4 regions of the Bacillus sp. OTU530 genome follow, and region 3 is predicted to be linked to each of the others. Evidence: riboswitches for the same ligand, from Rfam matches in the RefSeq annotation. Region 3 holds a riboswitch; each other region holds the start of a gene.

Evidence for each region. Region 3 has a riboswitch for cobalamin ahead of AAHB12_RS24110 (HoxN/HupN/NixA family nickel/cobalt transporter). Riboswitches for the same ligand answer to the same signal wherever they lie in the genome.
Region 1: it holds a riboswitch for cobalamin, as region 3 does, so the genes downstream of both, AAHB12_RS10670 (ABC transporter substrate-binding protein) here and AAHB12_RS24110 (HoxN/HupN/NixA family nickel/cobalt transporter) in region 3, are expected to answer to the same signal.
Region 2: it holds a riboswitch for cobalamin, as region 3 does, so the genes downstream of both, AAHB12_RS27145 (hypothetical protein) here and AAHB12_RS24110 (HoxN/HupN/NixA family nickel/cobalt transporter) in region 3, are expected to answer to the same signal.
Region 4: it holds a riboswitch for cobalamin, as region 3 does, so the genes downstream of both, AAHB12_RS05645 (DUF4430 domain-containing protein) here and AAHB12_RS24110 (HoxN/HupN/NixA family nickel/cobalt transporter) in region 3, are expected to answer to the same signal.

Annotation. Positions count from the first base shown of each region.
Region 1 covers NZ_JASATP010000011.1:67,731-71,526, reverse strand. Annotated here, with positions in the region: gene nikB (nickel ABC transporter permease) at 1-320, opposite strand, end outside; gene AAHB12_RS10670 (ABC transporter substrate-binding protein) at 329-1,900, opposite strand; cobalamin riboswitch at 2,090-2,299, opposite strand; gene AAHB12_RS10665 (MFS transporter) at 2,844-3,796, opposite strand, start outside.
Region 2 covers NZ_JASATP010000061.1:1,199-4,994, reverse strand. Annotated here, with positions in the region: gene AAHB12_RS27160 (PCYCGC motif-containing (lipo)protein) at 1-148, opposite strand, end outside; gene AAHB12_RS27155 (ZIP family metal transporter) at 160-897, opposite strand; gene AAHB12_RS27150 (IS200/IS605 family accessory protein TnpB-related protein) at 1,050-1,754, shown strand; gene AAHB12_RS27145 (hypothetical protein) at 1,861-2,160, opposite strand; cobalamin riboswitch at 2,176-2,446, opposite strand; gene AAHB12_RS27140 (Nramp family divalent metal transporter) at 2,698-3,796, shown strand, end outside.
Region 3 covers NZ_JASATP010000045.1:13,302-17,097, forward strand. Annotated here, with positions in the region: gene AAHB12_RS24105 (alkaline phosphatase) at 1-658, opposite strand, end outside; cobalamin riboswitch at 1,103-1,292, shown strand; gene AAHB12_RS24110 (HoxN/HupN/NixA family nickel/cobalt transporter) at 1,452-2,252, shown strand; gene AAHB12_RS24115 (alcohol dehydrogenase) at 2,382-3,401, opposite strand; gene AAHB12_RS24120 (pyridoxal phosphate-dependent aminotransferase) at 3,468-3,796, opposite strand, start outside.
Region 4 covers NZ_JASATP010000005.1:186,218-190,013, reverse strand. Annotated here, with positions in the region: gene AAHB12_RS05645 (DUF4430 domain-containing protein) at 1-1,279, opposite strand, end outside; cobalamin riboswitch at 1,413-1,604, opposite strand; gene rraA (ribonuclease E activity regulator RraA) at 1,765-2,247, opposite strand; gene AAHB12_RS05635 (cold-shock protein) at 2,748-2,948, opposite strand; gene AAHB12_RS05630 (hypothetical protein) at 3,186-3,437, opposite strand.

The sequences.
Region 1 (3,796 bases), on a different contig from region 3:
GCAGCAGCCAGTTCAATAGTTGCCGGTAACCGTTTAAGCAGCTCCTCTAATACAGGTTCCTTAGAAACATAGGAGATTCCCCACTGCCACGTAAAAATATCCATAATCCACTGTACGTATTGGCTCCCTAGCGACTCCGTTAATCCCAACTCTTTGCGTACCGCACTTAATGCTTCTTCAGACGCAGGAATGTCATTCTTTGTGAGCAAGATATAGGCGGGGTCGCCCGGAGCTAACCTCAACAGCAGAAAAGTAAAGGTAGCGGTGAACAATATCACAAATAACAATTGCGCAATATGTTTTATCCAGAAGCGTACCATTCAGTTTCTCACTTCTTCACATCAACTTGTGCGTTATTATAGTAATACTCAATTGGAAGAGGAGTAAAGCCTTTGACTCCACTTCTAACAGCAAAAATCGTCTTAGGATGAACGATAAACGATTGTGGGAAATCCTGATTAATCTGTTCTTGAATTTCTACAGCCAATCCGTTACGTTTTGTAGCATCACTTGTTTGATTCAGTTGATCAATCATGCTGTCTAGGGCAGGTGAGACATAGTGGCTCACATTCGACTCACTAGTAGAACGATAGAAAATGTTTAAGAAATATTGTGGATCGCCCGTGTGTGCCGTCAACATGCTGTACATGGATAAATCCCAATCTTCATTAGCTAAGACTTCGTCGATATTCTCCACTTGGCGAAGCTTTACTTGTATGCCCGCCTTTAGCAATTCATTTTGAATGATCTCTGCCATGACGGATAGCTCTGGTCGTTGCGGAAAAGTTAACATCTTTACTTCAAATGGTTTCCCTTGTTTTTCCCATATGCCCTTTGCATTTTTCTCCCAACCGCTTTGCTTCATCAATTGGTCGATTGTTTGCGTTTCTTTGACTTTTTCCACCTTACCGAATGGCAAGACTTCAGCAAACGGGCTTTTCGCCTCCGTTCCTTCCCCCTTCATAACCGAGCTGACAATAGCTTTGCGCGGGATGGACATATCGATAACTTTTCGATAAGCCAACTCTTTAAATAAAGGAGACTTCATATTAAACAGCAACATGTGCGTCCGCAGAGACGGAGCGGTTAAAACTTCGATGTTTTTATCCTTCTTCAATACTTCGATAGAATCAACTGGAATATCCGTTGCAGCATCAACATCTCCAGATTGCAGAGCCATTAATCTTGTATTTCCATCGGCAATATATTTGATTGTCACTTTTGATAAGCGCGCTTTTTCTCCCCAATAATCCTCATAGCGCTCTACAACAAGCGACTCGTCTTTATTGAATTTCTTGATTTTGAAAGCACCTGTAAGAGCAGGATAGCTGAGCTTATTTTCGATTGTTTTTGTATCAACAATGATAGTAGAAGGATCAGCCAAGTGTGGGATCAAGGCTGCATTTGGCTGATCGGTCACGATTTTCAGTTGATTTGGAGCCAATACTTCTATCGATTTCACTTGCAATAAATCCTTTGCTTTTTGGTCTTTTTCTATTGAGCGCAGCAAAGAATTTTTCACACTTTCTGCATCCATTTTCTTCCCGTTGTGAAAGCGTACATTTTCCTGTAGGGTAAATACCCATGTCGTTTCATTTTCTTGCTTCCACTCTTTTGCTAACCAAGGCTTTGGCTCCAGTTGTTCATTTAATTTTACTAAAGTTTCACCCACACCAGAGCGCATGATCTCCCAGCTATCGCTGCCATGTGGATCAAGACTTGCTGGACTCCAGGCGAAAGCCATCGTCAATGTTTTACTAGAAGCTATATTTGCGGAGGCTTCTTTTTTATCCGTTTTTGTTGCTTCAGGCGATGCAGCACATCCGACTAGTGATAGCGTGAAAACAATGGTAGTCATCCAGATAACCCATGCATGTTTTTTGTTCCTACTTCTTCTCATGTACAATCCTCCATTTGCGATTTTTTACAAATAAAAAAGCATCTCTGCCTATTATAGGAGGTCAGAAATGCTCAGTAAGTTAACATACGAAATAAGACTTATTATGTCTATGTAGTCCAAATGCAGTATTAGTCCAGACATATGGTCATTAGTGCATACTAACCACCTTCCTAGTATCCCGTAGGTCAAACAGTGATGTTAAAATAGGCTGGTCTCCTGACTAAGGGTATATCTTTCAGACCTTCCCAGGCATAACCCAGTGGTTTTTCTGAAAATTATCAGCATAATGTGCTGATCCCCAACACAGTGGCGGGTCCGTGTCGGATTGTAACCGACTTCCCATTTAAGCAGATAAAACCTAAAATAATTGTATCTTGCACCCATTTTCAAAATATGAAATTTTCAAATGAAACTCTATTCAATAGTTCTCTAAAACTGTCTGTAAAAATTTAAATATTTTTAATATTAGTAAACGTAAATACCAGAATTCCTTCCTAATTCTATTGCTTGGGTTTTATCTTGTCAACAAATGTTTGACTAGCTTAGAATGGATTAATTGTAATTATTTTTTTATAATAATTATATTTCAGTAAATGAAATTATTTTTACGTGTTGTAAAATGTTGTGGTAATTGAAATTATACAATGCTTGAAATCTATAAATCCTTCTTGATAAAGAAACCACGCCGATTGGCGAAGACAGATGCGTAGTTGCACTTGTACTTCGCTCCTAAAATTTCCAGATGCATCAAATCCGTTTCTAGCGGGAAATTTACCTCTTACTAAAGTAAAACAAAAAGAAATACTGCCTCCCTAGATAGGAGATCCAGTATTTCTTTTTGTTTTACTGATTTTTAGAATATATCGTCTAATGAGTAACTTTAAATAATTAAAAGCAAACTGTTTTTTAACCCCTTTATAACTTTCCTCGTACCTCTTATAGTTCATGCACTTTTATTCAGATTAGCACTTATACTTGTTTTTGTTTTATTGGTTCCTGTGTAATTAAGGATTAAACAAAATAGAGAAAAAGCAGCTAATAATACAAATCCTAAAAAATAACTTCCACTTGCATCCTTTACCAGGCCAAGGACAATAGGAGGAAAAAAGCCTCCAATGCCTCCGATGGCACCTACAATACCTGTTACTGCCCCTGTATTTGCCGAGGAGATTTCAGGAACCATCTTGAAAACAGATCCATTTCCTATCCCTACCATGATAGCAATTATGGCACACCCTACACTAAATAGAATTAAATTTTCTATAGTAAAAGCGATGAAAATACTACATAACAATACACCAGAAAAAACAACGCTTAATAATCTCTTAGCTCCAAATCGATCAGATAAATACCCGCCAACTGGACGGATAAGTGTAGCAAGCACAACAAACCCCGCTGCCCTGATTCCTGCCGCTAAACCTGTAATGTTAAATAATTCAGATAACAAAGTAGGTAAATAACTACTAAAAGTAACAAAGGTTCCAAAAGTTAGAAAATAAAAAATAGATAATAACCATGTTTCTTTAAACTTTAATACAGACAAAGATTCCTTTAATGTCTTCGCTCCACCCGAAATCTGTATATCTTTTGTTCCAAACCAAAAGATGATAGCCGTAATCCCTGTTACAAATGCCAATCCCCAAAATACCCAAGGAAGACCGTAGGAAGCAAAGATCACAGGAACTAGAAAGTTTGCTACTGCTGATCCTAAATTCCCCATACCTGCAATCCCAAGAATTAGACCTTGTTTTTGTGGAGGATACCATCTGGACACGTATGTAATCGAAATAGCAAATGTTGTTCCTGCCATACCGATAAGAAATGCCCAGAATAATAGCATCTCATAGGAATGAGTAAATCCGGCTCCAATCATGGGTACTATAAGAAATAATAATG
Region 2 (3,796 bases), on a different contig from region 3:
TCTCATATTGTTTATCAATGGATGCTCGGCCTTCCTGAACAGATACGCCGTTTTGATACATCATAACAGCTTGAAATGCAATATCTACACAAACCGTTTGTGTCATAGCATGATCTATGAATCTCTTGCATCCTTTATCCCTTTCCATGATGATTCATATTAGTGCTGGATAAAATTCTCTATATATAACAGTATTAATACAAGTCCTCCACCAGCCAATAAAAAGAAACTAAATACACTCATCTTTTTCTGTGCTTTTAATAACATCTCGTTCACGGTTACATACCCTAATGTTCCAATCGCAAGGCCCATGAGCATACCATTTAAATGAATATGGTCGCTTCTTAAGACAATGCCAAGTACAGTTCCGACTCCTAATACAAGTGATAGTAATGTAATCGTCAAAAGAAAATATATAATATGAAACCTGGTAAATAAGAAAGGTATCGCTAGCGCAAGCCCCTCTGGAATATGATGAATAACAGCAGCAAACAAAAAGGGTATTGCTGTGTCAAAGTTCTTCATGGATATACCGAATGCTACACCTGTTGGAACATTGTGGATATAGATTGCAAGCGATAAGAATAGAAAGGACCGCCACGCTTCACCTTCTCTTCCTTCTTGATGGTGCGAATGATGAAAATGCATATGAAGTAGTACCATCAACAAAATACCTATACTTCCCCCAAGAAAGAGTCCTGTCATCTCATACTCAGAAAGTGTCTCTGGGATGAGTTCAAAAGTAAGTAGCCCCGCCAACATTCCTCCGCAAAAGGCATACAAACTATACATTTGATTGGTCACCATACTTCGAGCTGTTATACCCACCGTTCCTCCTACTAACAACCCACCAAAGGCAAGTGCAGCTGTCATAATTGGTAACATTATGCTCTCCATCTAGGTGCCCTCCTTCCTATTCCACTTTTTCCATGTGTATGCCTAATTTTTTGAGAATAGTCATGCCACTCGCATAACAGAGATTTCTCTGTTGGTTGGATAAGTAGAATCTTGGAATTTTAACTGAGAATACAGGTAACAGGATGAACTTTGTGATAGTATTTCTAAAGAAGACAGTTCTTTTAACAAATTTTCTGAAAAGAAGTGTGAATGGACAAGGACAATTACTTTCCTCCTCTTGTCTCTATTTCTCCTTAGAAGGAAAACGAAGCGGACAAATCACAAAAATTCTAGAAGCAGAAGCGATTGGTTTGGTGGACATCGCGGTTCAAAGAAATAAACCGATTGTGTTAGAGGCATTGGATACAACCCTCTCCAAGTCTGCCGGCCGTTACCGCAATCGGAAGCAAAATCGAAGGATGAGCATGTTTGCCTATAAAAAGATGCAGGATAGCATTCACAGCCGAGCTGCTAAAATGGGAGTCACTGTGTTTGAAGTGAATCCTGCCTTCACAAGCCAGATTGGGAAGATGAAGTATATGAAACAGATGCATATTTCCATCCATCAAGCGGCGTCCTACGTCATTGGCAGGCGCGGCATGAACTTGAAGGAACAGGTGCCAAAGGTGTTGCGAACCTATACAGAACGTAAGGATGGGGAGCATCACTGGAAACAGTGGAGTGTGTTGACAAAAGCATTCAAAGCGCTTCGTCCACACATATTCTATCATGTATCGGGCCAATCTTATCCATTATTTAACAAGGAGATTTGTAACCATGGGCTGACACAAGCAGAACGTGATATTTTGCAGAAGTATGTGCCAAAAGTTTGGTTAGAAGAAAGGGAAGCCTGTTGAACGGCTCTGTATTTCGCTTCCTAGGAAGAGGATACAGAATCTCCCACCTTCGACCAACGGAAGTCCCCTTGTGGGAAAGGAGCGTTAGCGAGTAGGTGGGGGTAGTTCAATGTTCATGTGTCCAAATGACTGATTCTCCTGTGGAAGGACAGCTTGGGAATTTCTCTCCCTTCTGAAGAACCACATGTTCACCATCTGCATCTACATAATGACCTGATTCCATAACAGTTTCCCCAGTTCTATGGGAATGGCTTGCATGGGTCCAAGTTGTAGCGTGTCCAGTGGATGGACAATCTGGAAAAGTCTCTCCTTGTTTAAGTTCCTTTTTTTCTCCTGTTGCACAAATATAGGTACCAGGTTCCGACACAGTTTCTCCTGTATGGTGATGGTCAGTGAAGTGAGGCATAATCAATTCCTCCTTTTTATTTTTCTTACAACAGATAGTCTCTCACTGACAACTAAGAATATTCTTTTTACTGCCCTTACACACCTCTCCTTTCCGCGAAGGCTGTTTTGGTGTTTACAACCATAGGTTGGAATCATCGCGCTCTATCGTCTTCCTCAACGGTGTGGTTGAGTGACATAAATGATAGAAAACTCCTCAATTACAGTGGTGGAACCGTTCGTGACTTGCACCCGATTCCCTGTTCCCCCTTGTTTTCACAAGAGCACCTAGTTTGCTTACAATATGATGTTGTAACTGGATTACACTTATAAATCCTCAAAATTTGAAACTGAATTTTACATGTAGTAGCGATTCCTCTTCAATATCACACTATTTCAACTATTAGAATAAATTAGGTATTGCATAAAAGATGGTTTAGGGAATATTATTTGTATACAAGAAACTTTTAGGGGGAATTTTTTCTCTAAAAGTTGGTCTAGAACAAAACATATGCGTGTAGGAAAACATAGGGTGTCTGATATCTAGGAGGATTTATTCATGAATGAGAATACAGCTACAAAAGAACAATCTTCTATTAATAACACAACAATTCAATCTGCACAAGCGGTTCTAGGAGGAAAAACTCAAGGAATAAAAAGACTACTCCCTTTTCTAGGACCGGCGTTTGTGGCAGCCATTGCTTATATTGATCCAGGAAACTTTGCAACCAATATCGCTGGAGGATCAAAATATGGATACCTACTTTTATGGGTAGTGCTTGTTTCCAATTTAATGGCTATTTTAATTCAATCCATGTCAGCAAAGTTAGGAATTGCAACCGGTAAAAATCTTCCTGAAGTCGCCCGTCAGCAGTTTCCTAAACCTGTTTCGATTGGTCTATGGATCCAAGCCGAGTTGGTCGTCATGGCTACAGATCTTGCAGAATTTATTGGTGCATCCTTAGGCTTATACTTAATCTTCGGTATTCCTTTACTTCCGGCAGCATTGATTGCTGCAGTAGGGTCTTTTGCTATCCTTGAACTTCAGCGTCGAGGATTCCGTTCTCTTGAAGCAGGGATTACGGGTCTCCTTTTTATTGTTGTACTAGCATTTATCACTCAACTCTTTTTTGCCAAACCAGAGCTCGCTCCGATATTAAACGGGTTTCTTGTACCTCAATTTAAGGGTGTAGACAGTGTTTTATTGGCAGCTGGGATTCTCGGTGCAACGGTGATGCCACATGCTATTTACCTTCATTCTGCCCTAACGCAACGAAGAGTAGTTGGAACAACGGAGGAAGACCGGAGAAAGATTTTTCGTTTTGAATTTATTGATATTTTAATTGCGATGTTTATTGCGGGAGCCATTAATGCTAGTATGCTGATTGTAGCGGCAGCACTTTTCTTTAAAAACGGCTTACAGGTTCAAGATTTGGATGTTGCTTTTCAGCAGCTAGGTCACTTAGTTGGTCCGGTTTCATCCATTCTCTTTGGGGTTAGTCTCCTTGCTTCTGGTTTATCTAGTTCATCGGTAGGGACAATGTCTGGTGATATTATTATGCAAGGATTTATTAAAAGACGAATTCCTTTGTATCTCAGACGATGCATTACGATGCTACCTCCACTGACCATAATCGCTCTTGGTGTAAATCCGACAC
Region 3 (3,796 bases):
CTAATTCTTTCGCTTGATCTACTAGATTTCCATTTGTCCCCTTACTTGCTTCTTCAGTATCTTCAGGTGGGTTATCAGGATAAGAGCCAGGATTTCCTGCTGGGTACCAGTAGTCCTCCCCGCCGCCTAAAATCACATCCACTTTACTGTCTTCAAGATATTGTTTCGCAATATCACTTTGAGCGCTTCGATTCGCAACGTGCGCACCGAAAGCAGCTGGAGTCGCGTCTGTTACTTGGCTTGTCGTAACGAGCCCCGTTGCCTTCCCAGCCTTCTCTGCCGTCTCTAAAACAGTTTGAACAGGCTTTCCATTCATATCCACGCCAACTGCACCATTATAACTTTTTACACCTGAAGCCATTGCCGTTGCGGCTGCAGCAGAGTCCGTTACAAATGAACTTCCTGAAGCGGTACGAGCCATTCCTGCATACGGCATATCTTCCATAGCAAGTTTACCATTCACTCCAACTGTAGCTAGGCGAATTGCATCACGAGCGGCAGTTCCCATACCATCGCCAACAAAAACAATTACATTTTTAGCCTTTCCACTATTTGACTCATTAGCAGCTTGTACATCTGATTTAGACGCATTACCGAAAATTAATGCAGTCATCGCTGCAACTGATAACACAGCTGTGCCTACTAAACGTTTTTTCATGTTTACACCCTCATCTTTAATTTTAATTTTGAAGTAAGTTGCTAATATAATCGTAGATTATATATGTTAAATGTAGTTAAGGAGGGTATTAAAAATATGTAAAATACTTTGAACTGAATACAATCACAGGAAAATCATGCTATGAAATCGAATATGTTTTCAAAAGTGGACACAGTCGAATAGGAGGGCAGGAAAAAGTCACCTTTTTGCGGAAATACATTAACGTAGAAAACGGGAGGGAATATGCGACATCTTACACGCTCTTAGGGCTACTAAACTCGGAAAACATCGCTACGTAGACACTACATCAAAAAAAGAGGGGGAATGGACTCCTTATCTAGGACTCCATGAACTGTGTTTACCCTTGTTAGCGGAGAAAAAACGCTGCTCCAGCAAATTAGGTATGAAATTCTGATGATTACATGTATAATCAAGTTACAACATTATATTGTAAGCAAACTAGGTGCCCTTGTAAAAGCAAGGGGTAACAGGGAATCGGGTGCAAATCCCGAGCGGTCCCGCCACTGTAATTGAGGAGCTCTTTATCATTATGTCACTCAGCTATGTAGTTGGGGAAGACGATAGAGAGTGATGATGCAAAAGCCAGGAGACCTACCTAGGTTGTAACACCAAAGCAGCCTTCGCGGAAAGGAGAGGTGTACGAAAATGAAACGACAATCGTATTCTGCCATTTTGTCGTTTATTTGCACGTACCCATACATCCTCAATCTGTCATAGGTTGAGGATTTTTTATGTTGTACTTTTTATTTTTAGAAAAGGGAGGAATTTTTGAATGGAAACTGTATCACTTTTTTTACTTGTTTTTGTATTGGGGCTTCGACATGGATTGGATGCGGATCATCTTGCTTTTATTGATGGACAAACCCGTTATAATTGGCGAATGGGCAGTCCGTTTGCACGTTGGGTAGGTACACTATTCTCATTTGGCCACGGGGGAATGGTAGCTGTGACGGCTGGTATTTTGGGAATGGTGATGAAGAATTTTACATTCCCAGCTTATTTTGATAATTTTGCATCGTGGGTATCGATTATTTCTTTATTCCTCATTGGCACATTAAATACGTATAATCTATTACGTACGAGAAATAACAACGAAGAGTTTCAACTAAGCGGGCTAAAGGGAAAGTTTATTCCAAAAGTTGCGAAGGGAACAACGAATCCCTTTCTTATTATTTTAGTAGGGGCTTTATTTGCCTTAGCTGCCGAAACGGTAAGTCAAACAGCTGTCTGGTCCATGGCAGCAAGTAACACAGGTAAATATACCCCCTTACTTTTAGGCCTTGTTTTTATGTTTGGCATGATGATTACAGATACAATTGATTCCATGATTGTCCACAAAATGGTGAATCAATCAAGCAAACTTGGGCAAGCTGCTTCAAGAATAATGGGATGGGTAATTGTCGTCTTAGCGTACGGAGTTTCCTTCTATCTGGCATTTACCTTCTTTAACCCTTGGGCAGAACTCGATTTTGAAATTGTGGGAATCATTCTTTTCACTTTCTTAGTTGCTACATTTATCTTTATAAGCGTTCGGTCTAAGAGACAAAAAGTTGAAATAAATACTATGAATTAATAAATCAATGGCTCCTTTTCAGGGAGCCTTTGATTTTGTTCAGAAAGCCATGATTTTCTGAACATAGAAACCTAGTCAAAGTAGATGAATCAAATTTTTTAAAAAGATTCGCCGATTGGCGAGTCAAGTTTATACCATTTTTAAAACGGCACGGAAACGGGCTTGACCGGATATCATGTACTCATATGCTTCGTTCACCCGCTCGAGACTAAATGTTTCAATACTTGGGCGTACACCAGTTAATGCACTGAAATTCAAGGTATCTTCAGAATCCTTCGCATGGCCGCTATACCAACCTTCTACTGAACGTCGATAAAGAAGGAGCTGTAGAGGAGACACTTCGATTGGTTCACCCGATGCCGCTGCAATGAGGAGTTTACCGTTTTGAGACAGCCCATCGACAAGAGCAGAAATCGCCTTACTATTAGGAGCAGTGGTCAAAATCACGCGCGCTCCTAATAGTTTATTCAGCTCTTCTGTAACATTAGATATCTCTGTATTAATATAAACGTGAGCTCCGAGTTGACGTACAAGCTGTTCTTTCTCTTTCCCGTGGGAGAGGGCAACGGTTTTGAAGCCCAATTTATTCGCAAATTGGACGCCCAAATGTCCTAATCCCCCCATACCTTGAATCGCGACAACATCTCCACCCCTTGCGCCGCTGTTTCGTAGTGCGTTATACGTTGTGACCCCTGCACAAAGAAGGGGCGCAGCTTCTATAGAAGACAATTCATTTGGAATCAAAGCCAAAGCTTCTTGGGGAGCTACCATATACTCCGCATAACCGCCATCGTACGAAATACCGCAAGTCTGACGATTTACACAGTTCGCAAAATCTCCTTCACGGCAAACATTACATGTAAAACAATGACCTCCATGCCAGCCAACACCGACTCGCTGACCTGCACGCCACGTCGTAACTTCTTCACCAATTTTATCAATGTAACCAGCTACTTCATGACCCGGAATGCGTGGATACTGAATACCAGGGATCAATCCTTCTTTTACCATTTCATCACTGTGACAGACACCGCAGGCTTCTACTTTAATCCGTACCTGTCCACGACCCGGCTCTGGAATTTCCCTATTCACGAGTTCAAACTTTCCACCAGCAGTGGAGATTTGGGCTGCTTTCATTAGTACCGCCATACTTACACATCCTTTTTTTATTATCATTTTAAGGCCATCATCCATTATGGTTTGAGTTATAAATGATTAATTTGAAAAATGCTTATAAATGGCATGGAAAACTTCTTTAGAATTTTGAATTTGCTCAAGGGGGACACTGTATGATAAGCGGAAGTACCCTCTTCGCCCAAATTGGCTCCCAGGAACCGTAAGAACTTTAAATTTCTTAGCTACTTCAACACAAAATTCTATATCATCCTCAATTGGAGCTTTTGGAAAAACAAAAAAGCCTCCCTGAGGATCAATAAACTCAAAACCAGCTCCCCTTAAAATACTCACAATCAGATCTTTCCGAACTTTGTATGGGCTAGGGTCAATCTTTAACGTTACCATCTCACCAATTATCCTTTGCATAA
Region 4 (3,796 bases), on a different contig from region 3:
CTACTCCGTCAGACTCATATCCGCCATTTGACGTTTGTAATGTTTTTAATAGACTTACTGCATTGTCAATTGCTGGTTTTACTTCTGCGCGGCTCTTATAAGGAGCCAGTGCTGTTAATGCCATGCCTGTCATATCTGGATCACCTGTTTCACTACTGAAAGACCAACCGCCATCAGCATGCTGCTCTTTCAAAATCTCTGAGATTAAGCTATCACGTGTCCACTTTGCATCGCTCGGAATCTCGTAATCTCTGCTATCTAACGCAAGCAGCGCATATATATATGAATTAATACTGCCCACTGTCTCATCATTATAAAGCTTAGAAACTAGGTTTTGTCCTGCAAAATTCGTTGGATCTGCTCCAAGCGCATTAATTGCTAAAATCGTTCTAGCAAGTGCCATATTGTTAAGTCGCGCACTCGTATTTACACGATCTTCTAAAGATTTTAAATAAGTTGCTTTCGCTTCATCAGAAACAGCCGCTGCGGACTGCAATACTCCAATTACTTCCCAATCACTTTGTAGCTCTCTGCTTAGCATAAATTGCACTGCATTATCAATTGTCTTATTCACACTTTCCATTAAAACAGGTGCAGAATCCTCATCGGTTTTCCCTGGTTGCCCAGATTCACCGTCCGTCGGATCTGATTGTCCTGGTTGCTCGGAATTACCATCCGTTGGACCTGATTGTCCTGGTTGCTCGGAATTACCATCCGTTGGACCTGATTGTCCTGGTTGCTCGGAATTACCATCCGTTGGACCTGATTGTCCTGGTTGATCCGGGGTTGTAGGAGCTGGTTCGCTTTGCTCTTCACATCCACCAAGCTCTGCAATGCTCTCCTCAAGTGTTTTATTCCCTAATCCTACGTTCCAATCTGTTACATAACGAAATGCGACAGTGTCACCACTATGTACCTTGTATGCATCAGCTCCAACATTCGCAGCTGCTCCATTTACTTCAAATGACCAGTAGCTGTTTGGCTTCTCTCCCCCTGAAAGAAGACCATCAACTCCAGTTAAATACTCTCCAAAAGACGACTGCTCCGTAACGATACCATTCGGAAATTCTCTCTTTAATACATCCAATGCGGTTTCATCTGGCTGCACTGCCACTTCTTTCGGGCATAAAATCACTTTTCGCTCCGCATCCCCAACTACCGCAAGCGTAATCGTATTTGCCGTTTCTGCAAATACCGTATGTACCGTATTTACAAAAGATACAGCAACTAGCAGTATCGCTGTAAGAGATACGATCATCCATTTTTTCAACTGTCTCATGTACCTTGTCTCCCTCTTTTAAAAAAAGTCATAAAAAAAGGCCCTCTATACAGGGCATGCGTAAGCAATGTTCAACAGAATACCAAATGTTAGACTTTGCTGTGCACAACACCTCCCTATGCCTCGTAGGTTTATTGGCGTTCAAGCTTAGGCAGGTCTCCTGACTCGTGTATCGCTAACCGTTTTTGCGCTTTCCCAAAAAACGGTGTGGCGCGCAACAAAAAGCCTCTTCACTTACAGTGGCGGGACCGTGTTGGATTTTCACCAAATCTTTCCCATTTAACGCAATGGCAGAGCCATTACGACCTGAACTCGTCACAATATCCGAAATTCCGCTCTTCATTTTACTATCTTTTCTTATATTTGTCGATTTATATTTTTAAAAAACGGAAGTGGGCTATAAGACTACTAGGGTGCTTCCTTACTATAAAGAAAAGAACACTGCCACGGCAGCGCTCTCGTATTCACTTCTGTCTTCTATTCATTTATTCTTCAACAAGAAGGCGATCAGAAACGATTACACCATCTTCATCGGCATACACATAATGATTAGGATACCATTCAATCCCCCCAAATGAGAGCAGTCTATTTTCCTCCCCCTTTCCTTCCTTTTTACTTTTTTGGGGCATACTTGCAAGTGCGAAAATGCCAAGCTCAATTTCCTTTAGCTCAGCAACATCTCTTACACAGCCATTTATAATAATACCAGCAAGTTGTCGTGCTGCTGCAATGGCTGCTAAATTATCACCGAGAAGCGCACAGCGTGTGGAGCCCCCACCATCTACAACAAGAACTGTGCCTGCCGGTAAAGTTTCCAAAGCCTTCTTTACAAGCACGTTATCATCTAACACCTTCAGCGTTGCCATTGGTCCATAAAAACATTGCTTCTTTCCATAAGAGCGGAATAGCGGTTCACATATGTCTATGTATTCGCTATATACATCACATAAATCTGCTGTTTTTATCATCATGTTTCGTCACCTTCCTAGGCTCGAAATTAGAGTACGCTAATAGATTCGAGTTTTTATATCCAATTCCTTCCATAGTAATAAGGAATTCGTATACTTTACGTAATATCCTAGAAGCAAGACGGTAAAGATGACAGGATTCTTAGAGTTCAAATGTGCTCAACTGTCTTAGCGTTGTTCCAAAAGCATTAGCTAACACAAATTGTTTAGGCACTCGATCAGAAACAAATTCAGCATTTAGTTCTGCAAGTTCTAAATTTCCTGATTCATTGTAAACAAGAACGTCCGCGCCCCTGATGATTGATGAACGCTACTCCTGAATGGTTGTGTTTATGATGTTTATCTTATGTAGTTTTTGGCAGTATGCTCATTGGAGAAGACTGATATGAATAACACTACTAAAAAGAACAGTTCTTTTATTTTCTGGAGAATAAAAAAGTCTGACCCTACAAGATACATGTGCACCTTCTGGGTCAGACTTTTTTTGTCTATATATTTAATTAAGCTTTTTGTACGTTAGCAGCTTGATCTCCACGGTTACCTTGAGTAATTTCAAATGTAACTTTTTGACCTTCTTCTAGAGATTTGAATCCCTCACCTTGAATAGCTGAGAAGTGAACAAATACATCATCTCCACCTTCGCGCTCGATAAATCCAAATCCTTTTTCTGCATTAAACCATTTAACTGTACCTTGTAACATATTGTTGCCCCCTAGTGCGTATTCACACACACTTGTAATACTATTCTTGTCTAGACATATTAAGACACAAACTGTTTTTACACTCATTATCCCTTCATACACCGAACAAAAATAATTCTCTTTTAGAATAACAGGGAACAAAACAAATAACAATGGGGATACTTGTTAAATTCATACAGACTGATTAATTTTTTAAAGAGACTAATTGCTCATTCTGTTTTAGTAATTGATATTTTCTTATTCTTCACCAAATATCAGCCTTGCCGAATGTAATCCCCTGATACGTCTGTTCAACTCTTTTTCCATTTTATTATATAAAGGTTCTAATTCAGCAGGTAACTCATTATCATGAATTATTTTCACTTCACGCTTCCTCGTATACTTAGCATACACAGTGTATTTCTTGTCACCATCAATTTCTATTGTTGCATGTGCATCTTCGAATTGATAGTTCCCCAATACATGAACTTGAATATGAGTAACATTCATAAGTATCACTGCTCCTGTTTAAGATAAGACAGCATCTTTTTTCAAATCTCTTCTAACACTTATAGCTAAGCACTTAAATCAATGTCGAAAAAACCTTCAAGGAAAGTGTTTTTGGCGTAGTAAAATTTCATACCATATAATTTATGTTACTTGTGAAAGATATAGGGCAGGATAAAGTTGGGATGTAATAAAAAGCAGTTTTGAAGCTATTATCACGATTAAATTAACCAAACAATATTTCTGTACAAAATTACCCTATGTGGCTATTCCTTACTATATGCTATTTGTTGTTATTTGTTCTTATCTATATATGTCTAGGTGAGCATCATGAAAGTGATGTATACGTTGTAAAGACACAG